2 regions of the Psychrobacillus sp. NPDC096623 genome follow, and region 1 is predicted to be linked to the other one. Evidence: riboswitches for the same ligand, from Rfam matches in the RefSeq annotation. Region 1 holds a riboswitch; the other holds the start of a gene.
What was found. A riboswitch is a leader RNA that binds a small molecule or an ion and turns the genes downstream of it on or off. The one in region 1 is predicted to bind S-adenosylmethionine.
Positions count from the first base shown of each region.

Region 2: another riboswitch for S-adenosylmethionine. It lies ahead of ACIQX2_RS04345 (methionine biosynthesis PLP-dependent protein); the one in region 1 lies ahead of metA (homoserine O-acetyltransferase MetA).

Region 1 covers NZ_JBIWER010000002.1:723,593-730,881, reverse strand. The annotation lists gene ACIQX2_RS08360 (hypothetical protein) at 146-493, opposite strand; gene ACIQX2_RS08355 (S-layer homology domain-containing protein) at 905-2,491, opposite strand; gene ACIQX2_RS08350 (NUDIX hydrolase) at 3,080-3,541, opposite strand; gene metA (homoserine O-acetyltransferase MetA) at 3,729-4,637, opposite strand; SAM riboswitch class I at 4,714-4,819, opposite strand; gene ACIQX2_RS08340 (methyl-accepting chemotaxis protein) at 4,885-6,891, opposite strand; gene abc-f (ribosomal protection-like ABC-F family protein) at 7,054-7,289, opposite strand, start outside.
Region 2 covers NZ_JBIWER010000001.1:917,506-924,794, reverse strand. The annotation lists gene metC (cystathionine beta-lyase) at 1-968, opposite strand, end outside; gene ACIQX2_RS04345 (methionine biosynthesis PLP-dependent protein) at 965-2,083, opposite strand; SAM riboswitch class I at 2,166-2,272, opposite strand; gene ACIQX2_RS04340 (hypothetical protein) at 2,354-2,557, opposite strand; gene ACIQX2_RS04335 (TetR/AcrR family transcriptional regulator) at 2,764-3,327, shown strand; gene ACIQX2_RS04330 (DUF2798 domain-containing protein) at 3,605-4,135, shown strand; gene ACIQX2_RS04325 (TIGR00266 family protein) at 4,425-5,225, opposite strand; gene ACIQX2_RS04320 (aldehyde dehydrogenase family protein) at 5,387-6,865, shown strand; gene ACIQX2_RS04315 (saccharopine dehydrogenase family protein) at 6,881-7,289, shown strand, end outside.

The sequences.
Region 1 (7,289 bases):
TATTATAATGGAAATATTCAGAAAAAGAAGGTGTTAATCGCTTTTCAGTTGCACACAATGATTCTTAAGTTTGTTTAGTAAAAATGCGTCTCCGCTTTTATTAGAAATGTACCCAATTAGTTCCATTAGTTTGTTTTCTAACATATCATTCATAAGTAGGGCGAGAAATAAGTTCATCTAAATAATTGAGGTTAAAGTAAACAAGTAAAATTAAACAGGTTAATAAAAGGGATTGAATAGTTACGGTACTTACTTGTTTTTTTATATTGAAACTCTTTTTATAAAGTACATAAATTAGTGGTATAGAAAGCAAGACACTCCAAAGAACCGAATATAAGTGTAGATGGTCAAAGTAAATATTAATGTATAATTTTGGAGAAATATTTTGTACCTCTTGAGCCAGGAATGGGAGTAATAGGATTATTGTTGCAAAAATAATTAGAGCAGTTAATATAAAGATTGTAGAAAAATAAAAAAATTTATAATTGTTCATTGTTGCTTCCTCCTAGTTAATATTCTTTCCAATATATAAGTTAGACTTACTTCATCTCTATAAGTTACAAAACTTCCATATTTTTTGTCAGTTCCATTTTACAGTATCAACTCTATTCCCTTTTTGAGCTAGAAAAGTTTCGCACCTAATAAACCTTTTGGGGTAAATCCACTTGGGAATACTTTGCTCCTCAGAGATCACGCACAAATAGAAAAAAGTGCATATTCCCATTGATTTAGTCAGTGGGAATACGCACCTTTAGTATATGGATAACTTTCTAATTCTCCGTCCAGACTCCAGCGCCTAGTGCGCCAGTGTCGCTTCAGACTTAAGAATAAAGAAAAAGAGTGAATTTATTGCAATTTTTTCATCGCTTTTCGGGGCTAACATAGGCGCTTGCGCTTTTGTTCTTTATTTTCCAAATTTAAAACGTTCCAACAAAATGGATTCTGTCTTGGCACCTTCGTGTTTAAATTTAGTAAAAGCATAAAGTTCTTCTGTTTCCTCTACATAAACGAGTCGATCAATCTTGCCATATGCTCGCAGATTAGAAGTTGGATCTAAAGTATTGTATTTATAAACTGAAATCTGTTCTGATTGATCAGCTAAATATATGTTTTTTCCTGTTTCATCAAACGTCATCGTTGTAAATGGAGTCGCAAGCCTACCAAGAGGAGCCAGATCTTCAGAGGGAATACTGCTTGATGCGTATGCTGTCCCGTCTCCATTATAAATAACATTGCCGTCAGGGGACATTTGTGTATAGCCCCTCAATTTCATCGTATTAAAGAATCGAGGTACCATGGTTTCCTTACTGATTTTACCTTCTCTTAAGCTAAATGTTTCCATTTTACCGGTATAATGAGAACTAGCAACCGAATAGACTTTGTTCTGTGTTGGTGACAGTTCAATCAATTGTTGCGGGAAGAGATTGGCAGATGATAAATGTTCTGATGTTTGCCAGTTATACGTATGAATCTCTGAACTGATGCCTTGGTCCGAACCTGAAGAAATAATCAGTGTTTCTGCGTCATCCACAGCGATATCAAAAGGATCGATATTAACATTTACTGCTTTTAGGAAAGAAAGATCTTCAGCCTCGTACACATTGATGAGTCCTTTTTGGGTCTCCATGAAGTTATAGGGGCTTCTTGCTTGTATTAATTGCGTAACAAAAATTTTGCCGTTTTTAATCACGAGCTTTTCAGCAGGATGTGTCAGTTCCACAACCTTTTTCGATTTCGTTTCTACGTTTAGCATGACAAGTGATTTGGACTTCCCATCAATATAGTAAACAATCGGCTTATGGGGATGTTTTACTAGATCTACGATGGATGATGATTCTACTGCCAGGTCTAGGATGGAATGGGCTGATTTTCCTGTGGATGGGCGGAAATTTGGCTTCATGATTCGCGCAAGGAATGCTGAAAATTGGGCACGGTCAATCGGCTGTGTTGGGCGAAACGTTCCATCATTATATCCAACCGTAATATTGTTTGTAGCCAATGATGAGATATATGAGGATGCCCAGTAGTCTCTAGAGACATCTTTAAATCCTAGCTCATACACACCTTCCAGTTTAAAAGCGTTTCCGACCACTTTAGCCATCTCGGCACGCGTGATATGCCCTGTTGGATCGAAATGAGTTTTACTTTTCCCACTTATTATCCCTGCACTCGAGGCAACTAAAATTTCTTTATAGCCGAAACTAGATTGCGTGACATCATAGTAACCTGGATCTTTTATATGTGCTACAGATTCTGGCATACCAATCGACCGCATAATCATGACAACCGCTTGTGCACGTGTAAGTTTCGCGGATGGCCGGAATGTACCATCTGAATAGCCATTGATTACTTTTAATTCGGTCAAATAGTCAATCTCTTTATTAAAACTCGCGACATCTGGGAATCCATCAGCTATGGCTGATACAGCAGGAATAACAAATATGGCAAGACTCAATGATACAGCCATCAAGCCGTGTAATAACCTTTTCAATGAAAACTTCCTCTCTATTCAAACTCTATTTATTATAGCGACAGAACTAATCAATTTCTCGTATCAAATGTCCTATATTTAGTTATATAGCAGGCAAAAACCATTTCTATTACATTGAAGTAGCTTGAAATTTGAGCTACCAGATATTTTGAGTGTAACATTTCACACTGAATGTTGGTTTTGACCGTGAAAAAAGAACAAAATGAACTGTACCCCAATTGTTAGATACTTTCTAACAATTGGGGTACAGTTTTTCTGAAGCATTCGTAAAACAATATAAAAATTACACACATCAGTTTAAAATAGACGTACTAAATTACATGATTGAACATGGTACCTCTTTAACTGAAACAGCGGGTATCTTTTTGATAGCTCCTCCTTCATCGGTAAGTGTTTGGAGAAACAATTTGAAGCGCAATCACCAAATAAGACAAAGCTCAAATAGTCTATGAATTAAGTCTCCCCCTGTTTATGTTAATCTTTTATCAGAATTTAATCGTTTTACTAAAGAACCAGTTAGTTGAATAAGGGAAATACTGATCTGTATTAGAGATAGGTCGTTATTTTGACTAATTATATTCAGTTATATTAACTAATTACCGGCAAGTTCACCTGATTTACCCAATCCTGAATGAATCGCTCTTGATGCGAGTTCAAATGAGGTAGGTTATTACTGGAAAAGAATCGATGTTCATGACTTTCTTCAGAGCTATGAAGTAATTCTCCTGAAAAACTGCTTGAATGGAATATAATCTGGACACTAAAAACTTTATCTCCATTCTGATATTCTGCAAATCCATCTTCACCTGAATAAAGACCAAACAACTGTAATTGTTCAACTCTTAAACCCGTTTCCTCAAATGTTTCTCGCAAAGCAGTTTCAAGAAATGATTCTCCAGGCTCCATTACGCCTCCAGGAATACCCCAAACATCTCGATCCGTACGATGTTGTAATAAAATTTGATTTTCTTTTTCAATTATAATTCCACAACCTACAGTCATAAGCATTTCATTTCCAATTAACTTTCGAATTGTTTGTATGTAACTCATCATATCCTCCTTGTTTAGTTGCTGAGATTTGTAAATAGGATTTTGATGTGGAATTCGACAGGTCTTTAAATTTTGAAGATGTTATCTATACCTTCTATATATTTAATCTACTACCATTGCATTAACTTTAAATGTTTCCATTCTTGCTAACCTATAGCAAGTGAACAAGCAATTTAAAAATCTGAGGTCATTCCCATTCATAAGGTGTTTCTTGGTACACATAATAGTTCAACCAATTAGAAAATAACAGATGAGTATGAGAGCGCCAAGAGTTCTTTGGTTTTTGTGATGGATCATCGTTTGGATAATAGTTTTCCGGAACGTCTATCTCTACACCTTTATGGATGTCTCTTTTATATTCGTCAGCAAGTGTCGTTGCATCATATTCTAAGTGACCAGTAATCATAATATGCTTTTTATCTTTCGAAATAACTAGGAAAACACCTGCATCCTCTGAACTTGATAATAATAATAGCCGATTGTCTTGTTTAATCTCCTCGTAGGAAACAGCTGTGTAACGTGATACTGGTGCATTAAACTCATCATTAAATCCTCGAACTAAATGTACAGTTGGATCGGTTAAACAATGGTTAAACACCCCAAAACATTTTTTAGGCAAGTCGTATTTTCCGATTCCGTAATGATGATAAAGAGCTGCTTGTGCTCCCCAACAAATATGCAGAACGGACGTTACATGCGTTTTGGACCAATCCATTATTTTCGTCATTTCACTCCAATAATTAACGTTCTCAAATTGTAAATGCTCGATTGGCGCACCAGTGATAATCATTCCATCATATTTTCGATGTTCAATTTTGTTAAATGTCGTGTAAAAAGTATCCAAATGAGTTTTGCTCACATTTTTGGAATCATGGGTTGCCATATGTAAAAAAGTCACATTTACTTGTAGCGATGTATTTCCTAATAATCGTAGTAATTGAAGTTCGGTTTTCTCTTTTTCGGGCATCAGATTTAAAATAATGATGTTTAATGGGCGTATATCTTGGGCTATTGCTCGATCGGTATCCATTATAAATATTTTCTCTTTTTTTAGATGTTCAGCTGCCGGCAATTGTTTAGGAATATTTATTGGCAAATTGTTCTCCCCCTTTAAATTTAAAAACCCTCTTTTCCTATAAAATAAGAAAAGAGGGTGAACGTTTTGCTCTCGATTCTTATCTTTCAAGAAATTATCTTGTAGGAGTTAGCACCTTTCTGACAAGTCAGAGGTTGCTGAAGCTTCAACGGGCCATTTCCCTCAGCTTCTCTTGATAAGAGTTATTTAATTATATTGTTCTTCATTAGAAAATATTAACATGTGTTTTCGAATAATTCAACTTCTTTTAAACTTTGAAACGATTTACTGTATTCGCCAGTTTTTCACTCAAACTTGTTAATGTCTCTGATGCTTCTGCCACCGATTGAATTGCTCGTAATTGCTCATCGGAGGAAGCACTTACTTCCTCACACGCTGCAGCAGTTTGCTCCGAAGTTGCTGCCATCACTTGAATTGTATCTACTACTTGATCTTTATAATTAGAAACCTGTTCGATTTCTATAGACACGGAATCAATAGAAGCTTGCAAATTATTCATCAGTAATGATATTTCACTGAATGTCACTTCTGTATCAATAACAACAGATCCTTGTTCACGGAACGTTTTAATAGTGTCTATCATTTGTTTCCCAACGATTTGAGATTCACTCTGTAGCTCAGTAATAGTTTGTTTTACTTCCTCTGTTGCTTTTGCCGACTGCTCTGCAAGTTTTCGCACTTCATCCGCTACAACAGCAAATCCTTTACCATGTTCACCCGCACGGGCAGCTTCTATACTTGCATTCAACGCGAGTAAATTCGTTTGTGCAGAGATTTCCATAATTGTTTCCATCACACCACCAATTGCTTTTACTCTAATTTCTAATGTTGAAAATAGAGAAGACATTGAAGTGAGATTAGACTCCCAATTTTCGAATGATGATTTTAATTCTCTCATTTGACTTTGTCCATTTGTATTCATGGAATTCGCTTTTGTAGCTATATCAGTCATCACGACTGACTTTTCGTTAATCAGATTTATTTGCTCACTTAAGTGAACAGAGCTCTCCGTAACTTCTCCTGCATCTTCTGCAGATTTTGAGGCACCTTCAGCAATTTCACTCACAGCTAAAGAAACTTGCTCTGCAGAAGCATTTGTTTCCTCTGCAACTGCACTTAAGCTTTCAGAATTGGTTTGTACATCACTAGCAGACTCTTTTACTACTTGTATAATTTCATTCATACTTGTAGCCATTTTATTAAAGTTAGTTGCTAACTGACCTATTTCATCTTTAGATTTAATATTTGCTTGAACGGTTAAATCCCCTTCAGCTATCGAGTCCATTAATTTTTTCAGGTGCTCAATTGGTCTTAAAATATGACTGATGATGAAATACAAGACAATAACTACTGCTGCCTCTATAGCTAATATAATTATTATTAATAAGTTACGAATACTATCTGAAGTTTGATTTATTTTATTCTCCTCATAAACCGCTCCCAGTTTCCATTCCAGTCCTGGCAAGGTTGTAAATACAGTAATATTATTGGTTCCTTCTGTTGCTTCATGTATCTCACCACTTTCAGAAGAACTATTGAGCATTTCCTTAACAGCTGAATGCTCAGATAGATTTTCACCAAATAGTGTCGGATGAACAATAGCATTACCATCTGCATCTACAATAATCGGATAACCTTCATAGCCTAACTCACTATTTGCGACTTTTTCGGTTAACTTCGACAGTAAAATATCAATAGCAAGAACTCCGACCACTTGCCCATCTCTGATAACAGCTTTAGCACCTGAAATTGCATATTCTCCAGTAGCAACATCCACATAAGGTTTAGACCAGCTGAAATTCTCTTTGTTGGAAACAGCATTTTTATACCATTCCCTGGATGTAGGGTCAAAATCTGCACCTAGATCGGCTTCTGGAATTATTTCGATCGTTTTATCCGGCAAGGCTATATAGACAGAAGCCACCGCATCATATAAAGAATTAAATTCATTAAATCTAGTATCTAAATTTTTCTCTAATTGATTAGTTAAGACCTCATCAGTAGCTTTAGCACTATTTGGAAAATCCAATATATCGTTGGAAGTCGATAATTGCAGTATTCCTTTTTCATATGCAGCTAAATAATTCTGAATTGTTGCTGACATTTCATTGATTATAACTTGACTCTGATCGATTAGTTCGTTTTCCGTCTTTTTACTAATTGTACTCGTACTGATTAATATTAGCGGTATCATACTCACAATAATAAGAACAATTACCGTAATAATTATCTTCCATTTTATAGATTTACCCATTTCCAACTTCCTTCTCTGTGTATTGAATATGCCCTATATGAACTGTTCATATAGGGCATATTTATACTATTATATCGGCACAATACGAGATATTTGATGTCTAGTTAATACTTTTCGCTAAATTTTTGCAAATCTTTGATTTTTCAACGTGTTTTAGACTTTTCATCCTTCTTTCTCCATCCATTCCATCAGGAGTATTTCTAGCTTTTGTTCGTTCAACTGAATAGATTCCAGCAGCGTTTCGTATACTTCCCAATCACTTTCTATTTCTATTTTTACTTTTAATAAACTAATTTCATGCTCTATCTCTGAAATTTTTTCTTCTAGTGAGCTTTCTTTTTCCTTTTTGTTCGTAGGCTGTGCAATTTTGGCTGTTTTCGGTTTTGTATCTGCTACCA
Region 2 (7,289 bases), on a different contig from region 1:
ATTTTAACGTTCTCAACAAAAGACTTTGCAAGAGACCTATTTGGCAAACGGAAGGAAAGAACTGCACCGGCACTACTAGACTGCCTATTATGCGTTTCATATCCAGGATGAGACGAGAGGCCAGGGAAATAGACCTTTTCCACTAAATCATGTTCGTTTAAATAGTTTGCTATTTTTTGTGCAGAATTCGCAGATTTCTCAAAACGTACACTTAATGTTTTGATGCCTTGTATTAAAGAAAATGAATCTTGTGCCCCTAAAATTGCGCCGAATGAGTTTTGGATAAACGCTAACCGCTTTCCTAATTCCTCGTCTTTTGTAACCGCAAGTCCTGCAATAATATCGCTATGTCCAGATAAAAATTTTGTTGCACTATGTAAAACTATATCAACTCCTAAATCTAGTGGACGCTGATAAATAGGTGTCATAAATGTATTATCTAAAAAAGTTAAACAATTATTAGATTTCGCGAGCTCGACAACAGCAGGAATATCTGTAATACCTAAGCGTGGATTCGATGGCGTCTCAATGTATATTAGTTTTGTATTAGATTGTATTGCATTTGCAATTGCCTCCAAATCAGTAAAATCTGCAAAAGTATGCTCGATTCCAAAACGAGGCAAGACTTCTGTGACAAAACGGAAAGTACCACCGTAAACATCTTCGGTGATAACGATATGATCACCAGAGGACAAAAGCATAAATGCGGATGAAATTGCAGCGATACCCGATGCGAATGCCAATCCTCTCGCACCACCCTCTAATTCCGCAATGGTTTTTTCAAGTGCATCTCTCGTAGGATTTCCAGATCTGCTATAGTCATAAGGTCCAAAATCATCAAAGCCTTCTTGATGGAAAGTGGAGGATAAATAGATAGGGACATTGACTGCTCCAGTTTTTATCTCTGAATCTCCTCGTGTAGATGCAACAATTAGACTAGTTTCCAACGATTCTTTGTAATTACTCATTCTGTAGCCTCGCTTTCTAAGGTATCCAATACCTGTTTTAAATCTGCGATTAAATCTTCTACATCTTCAATTCCGACCGAAAAACGAAGTAGGCTATTATCAACGCCTCGTGCGTTCCGTTCTTGTTCAGGGATATCCGCGTGTGTTTGCGTAGTAGGATACGTGATAAAACTTTCCACACCACCAAGGCTTTCTGCGAAAACAATTAGTTGAAGTCTTTCTAAGAAAGGAGCAACCCAGTCGCTTTTCTGTAAACGGAATGATAACATTCCACCAATACCGGGGTACAATACATCTTTAACGGTAGCTTCCTGTTTTAAAAACTCGGCAATTTTTTTAGCATTTGCATCATGCTGCTTCATACGTAGGTGAAGCGTTTTTAACCCTCTTATTAATAACCAAGAATCGAAAGGGGAAAGAACAGCACCTGCAGCATTGTGGTTAGTTTGCAATTGTTCGCTTAGTTCGGTTCCTTTTGTAACAACTAATCCTGCCAGAACGTCGTTATGCCCCCCAATATATTTGGTCCCACTATGGATGATAATATGGGCACCTAATTCAATTGGTCGCTGTAAATATGGGGTTAAGAACGTATTGTCTACGATTAATAATAAATTATGTTTTTTTGCTACATCCGCAAATAGTTGAATATCGATTTCTTGCATCAAAGGGTTAGTTGGCGTTTCGATAAATAAGGCTTTTGTATTTTCTGTAATCAAAGCATTTACTTCAGCGGCGGATTCAAACTTTGCGTATGTAGTACGAATATTATAGGAGTCTGCGTACTGGTTAAATAGACGGTACGTTCCTCCATACAAATCTTCAGGAGCAATAATTTCATCACCTGAACGGAAAAGGGATAGCACCAATTGAATAGCGGCCATACCCGAACTGCAAGCAAAACCAGCGTCTCCGCCTTCTAGTTTAGCGATTCCTTCTTCTAAAATAGCTCTTGTTGGATTTTTTGTACGCGTGTAATCATATCCTGTAGATTGCCCGATTCCATTATGCTTGTAAGCAGTGGATAGGTAAATTGGTGGGTTTACAGCCCCGGTTTTTTCATCACTATGATTTCCCAATTGTACTAGCTGTGTGTCAATACTGTTTTTTGTCATAAATATTCATCCTTTACAATTAAAATAAAAAAGAGGATTCTCTAATAAGAAGAGAACCCTCAAGTAAATATCGAAGTTTGTCTTCTTATCTTCAAGACGGTAAACGTCTACTGGAATTAGCACCATACCTCAACTTGGCTGGTTGCTGAGACATCTTCGGGCCAATCCCTCCGTCTCTCTGGATAAGAAATATATGAAATTATCAAAGTTTTAAATTTAAATAAGCTTAACACGTAGTGGATATTAATACAATACGCTTTTTAATTATTATTATGTCAAAAATGTCAATATTAAAACAATTACCCCTAGTATTAAAGATATCCAGCCTACTACTAACTTGTAAGAATAAGCTAATGCTGCTAGCCCTAATAGAACTGCTCCAGCACCTAACCAAAGTGGAGCATAAAAGAAACCAAGCACCCCTAAGACAATCCCCAACAAACCAACCCATATACTTGTAGAAGAATTCAACATGACACACCTCCCGTCCTATTGTAGGAACCCTGTGACATACCGTTCCTTCATTTATTATATGGAGGTGAAGGGAATGTACATAAACAATCTGCGGATTGATTTGGTAACGCTTTCATTTAATTAAATAAACAAAATACTAGAATAATATTAAAAAACTGTTATTATTTAAAACAGACCAGTCGGTATGTCGGAGAGGAGAGTCAGATATGGATACTAAATCACTCTTGATTGAAACTGCTACAACACTTTTCCAGCAAAAAGGCTACAAAGCTGTTGGACTCAATGAAATCTTGAAAGCCTGTAATGTTACAAAAGGAGCTCTATACCATCATTTTCCAAATGGCAAAGATGAACTGCTACTTACTTGTTTACACGTTTTAAAAGAAGGTATTACGTCAGATATTAAATATATATTCAGTAAGCATTCAACAACTGAAGATGCCATAGTTTCAATGATTAACAAGTTAGTTAATAGTTTTGAGAAGGATGGAACTATTAGTGGCTATACATTTAGCAGCATTGTTAGTGAAATGGCTACAATGAGCGAGCCTGTCCGGACAGCTTGCAGTGATTTATATGAAAAGATTGAGCGAATGTACTGTAATAAACTTTTAGAGGATGGGTTTTCGAATGAAACGGCTGCTTCTATTTCATTATTATTGACTGCATCAATTGAAGGAGCAATGATGCTTTCTTTGACCCAACAATCGACCGAACCTTTAAAAACAATTGCAAAACTATTACCTACCTTATTAAAGAGTTTTTATTAAGAAACAGATTAGGTAATGAAGATTCTGTTATATAGTAGGAATTGTCGGCTGTTTATTGAAACAGCCTTTAATATTGCACTTAGGAACCTAAGTACTATCTTTAGTCCTCGAGAACCATCACAATATGGTTTTTATCTAGGATATTAAATAAAGAATTTATCGACACTTCAAACGTTTTCCCTCCATAACGTTATCAACTATTACACAATCGTCACTGTTTACCTTATACCATTCCAAAGGTCTAAAATTAGCTTTTTGAAAGGGAGATAATTTAAGTATGCATTTAGAAAAAAGATTACCAAGAAACGGGAAAGAGGGCCTTTTGTATGGCACTATTATTTCTACGTTAACAGTTTTGTTCATGACATCATTTAGTGTCATTATCGCTGAAGGAGAATTTAACGTAGGGATATTAATGGAAATATTGAAGGTCCTACCGATTATTTGGATTATTGTTATGATTATTGAACCAACAATTTTCGGACGTATTGCAGAAGCTTTAGTGGCGAAATTTACGAAACCAACAGACAGTTTTAATGCTAAAATCTTATTCCGTATTCTTTTCACTGTGTTAGGAATGTCAGCCGCTATGACGTTTATTGGTGATATAGTAGGAAACGGATTTAGTACTGAAGTTTTCAGCAATTGGATTCAAAATTGGCCACGTAACTTTGTAATTGTGCTCATTGCCGAAAGCTTAATAATTCAACCGATCGCACGTTTTGCAATGGTGAAATTACATGAGTCTCAAGATGGCAAAGCTCCAGTAGAAGTTGAGGAAGTTGTACCAGAAGTACAAAATAACTAAAAAATGCTCAGACAATTTTATTGTCTGAGCTTTTTTTCTATTAAATATGTGAGAGCGCAACATAGGAAGGCATATGCGCAACAATAAGCCGCGTGTACGCAACATTGAAATCAGTTTACGCAACAATTTATTATACGCAACATACATTTAGGGATGCGCAAAATAGGAAGGAATATACGCAACATTAGCCGGGTACACACAACATTTAAGCCAGTTTACGCAACAATAACAATTCTTAATCCAACAAAAAAAGAATGACTCTAAAAAAGTCATTCTTCGATACTTATATTTATTTTCCACCTAGAAGATCAAACAATCCACCTGCGATACTTCCTTCACCCTTAGAACCGCCACCTGGAATTTGTGGAGCAGCAGCAAACACCTTACTAGCTAATCTGCTAAACGGCAGTGATTGGATCCATACGGTACCTGGACCACGCAGAGTAGCAAAGAATAATCCTTCTCCACCAAATAAGGCAGTTTTTACTCCTTTTACCATTTCGATATTATAATCTACATCCGAAGTCATTGCTACAAGACATCCAGTATCTACGCGTAAAACCTCGCCTTGCTGAAGTGATTTTCTATGAATCGTTCCTCCTGCATGAACAAAAGCAAGACCATCGCCTTCAAGCTTTTGCATGATGAAACCTTCGCCACCAAAGAACCCTGCTCCTAATTTACGCTGAAATTCTACGCCAATCGTAACGCCTTTAGCAGCAGCAAGAAACGCATCTTTTTGACAAATAATTTTGCCACGGTATTGACTCAAGTCCATAGGAATAATTTTGCCTGGATAAGGTGATGCAAAGTAAACATGTCTTTTTCCGCTTCCGGTATTAGTAAACGTTGTCATGAATAAACTTTCTCCCGTAAGCATACGTTTACCTGCACCCATTAATTTACCCATAAGTCCACTATTACCAGAACCAGATGAGCCATCACCGAAAATAGTTTCCATGGAAATGCCGTCTTCCATCATCATTAAACTACCAGCTTCTGCAACAACCGTTTCTTTTGGGTCTAATTCGATTTCTACAAATTGCATGTCGTCTCCGTATAACTTGTAATCAATTTCATGATTATTCATGAACACATTCCTCCTGAAATTTTTTAGCTACTAAGTATACGAAAGTAAGATTAAAAGGTTTCATCCTAAAATTTCAAAATTTTTAAAAGGGTTTTAAGAATTGTTATCGAATAATACAAGTAGTGAAAGCGTTTACATTTTTAAAAGAAAGAGGGAATAAAATGAAATTAACAAATTATATTAATGGGAAATGGCAAGACGACGAGAGTGCGGAGTATACGGCAGTATTGAACCCTGCGAATGGAGAACGGCTAGCTGAGGTCAAGCTATCAACAGAGGAAGATGTAAATCTTGCCGTAAAAGCAGCAGTAAAAGCTCAAAAGAAGTGGGCACTCGTTCCTGCACCTAAACGTGCGGATTATTTATATGAGATTGGAAGATTGATGAAAGAAAAGAAAGAGCATCTTGCCCAGGTGTTAACAAAAGAAATGGGTAAAGTGATTGAAGAGGGCCGTGGAGAAGTACAGGAAGGCATCGATATGGCATTTTACATGGCTGGGGAAGGTCGTCGCTTATTTGGTGAGACAACTCCATCCGAACTAGCGGACAAGTTTGCGATGAGTGTTCGCGCACCTATAGGAGTCGTTGGACTTATTACCCCTTGGAATTTCCCAGTTGCGATTGCTACGTGGAAATCATTTCCGGCTATCGTTGCAGGAAATGCATTCATTTGGAAACCAGCAACGGAAACTCCTATGATGGCATTTGAAATGGCGAAAATCTTTGATGAAGCTGGATTACCCCCTGGAGTTGCTAATATAGTATTTGGTTCAGGTTCTCAAGTAGGTACGGCTATGATTGAGCATCCAGAAGTAAAAGTTATATCATTTACAGGCTCTACTGACACTGGGAGTAAAGTAGCGGAGCTTGGTGGTCGTCATTTAAAGAAAGTTTCCCTTGAAATGGGTGGTAAAAATGCAGTAATTGTAATGGATGATGCAGATTTATCATTGGCAGTGGAGGGTATTTTGTGGAGTGCCTTTGGAACTGCAGGACAAAGATGCACGGCATGTAGTAGGGTAATTGTGCATAAAGATGTAAGAGAAGATTTAGAAAAAATGCTCCTTGAACAAATGGAAAAACTAACGATTGGCGATGGCTTAGATGAAACGGTCAAAATCGGACCAGTTATTAATAAAAATGCTCTGGAAAAAATCCATTCTTATATAAAAATAGGACAAGATGAAGGGGCGACTCTCCTAACAGGAGGCACAATTTTAAATGAGGCAGAGCTAGCAAAAGGGAATTACTATGCTCCTACTCTATTTACGGATGTGACACCGAATATGCGAATAGCACAGGAGGAAATCTTTGGACCAGTTGTTTCCTTAATCGAAGTGAATTCACTAGAAGAAGCGATTGAAGTAAATAATGGCGTCAAGTTTGGATTATCCAGCTCGATCTTTTCAAGAGATGTCAATAAAATCTTCCGTGCCCAGCGTGACTTGGATACTGGGATTGTCTATGTGAACGCTGGTACAACTGGTGCAGAAATTCACCTACCCTTTGGTGGAACAAAAGGTACTGGAAATGGACATCGTGATTCAGGCGTTGCAGCTTTAGACGTGTATACGGAATGGAAAAGCATATATATAGATTACAGTGGGAAATTACAACGTGCACAAATAGACACAGAATAATAGGGGGATGATTACATGAAAGTTGCTGTATTAGGCGCAGGATTAATGGGGAAAGAAGCAGCCCGCGATTTAGTGTTAAGCCCAAACGTAGAAACGGTCTTCTTATGTGATTTAGACGTGGGACAGGCAAAAATGTTTAAGGAAAGATTGCAAAACTCCAAAATCGAAGTATTGAGACTAGATGCAAATGATGACGATAGTATACGGAAAATAATGAAAGAAGCAGATGTAGTAATTAATGCATTATTTTATACGTTCAACGAAAAAATAGCGAGACTTGCTGTAGAAGTAGGGGTTCATTCTATCGATTTGGGAGGGCATATTGGCGGTGCAACAGATAGCGTATTAATACTTCATGAAAAGGCTAAAGCTAAAGGAATTACTTTAATCCCTGATTTAGGCGTGGCTCCAGGAATGATCAATA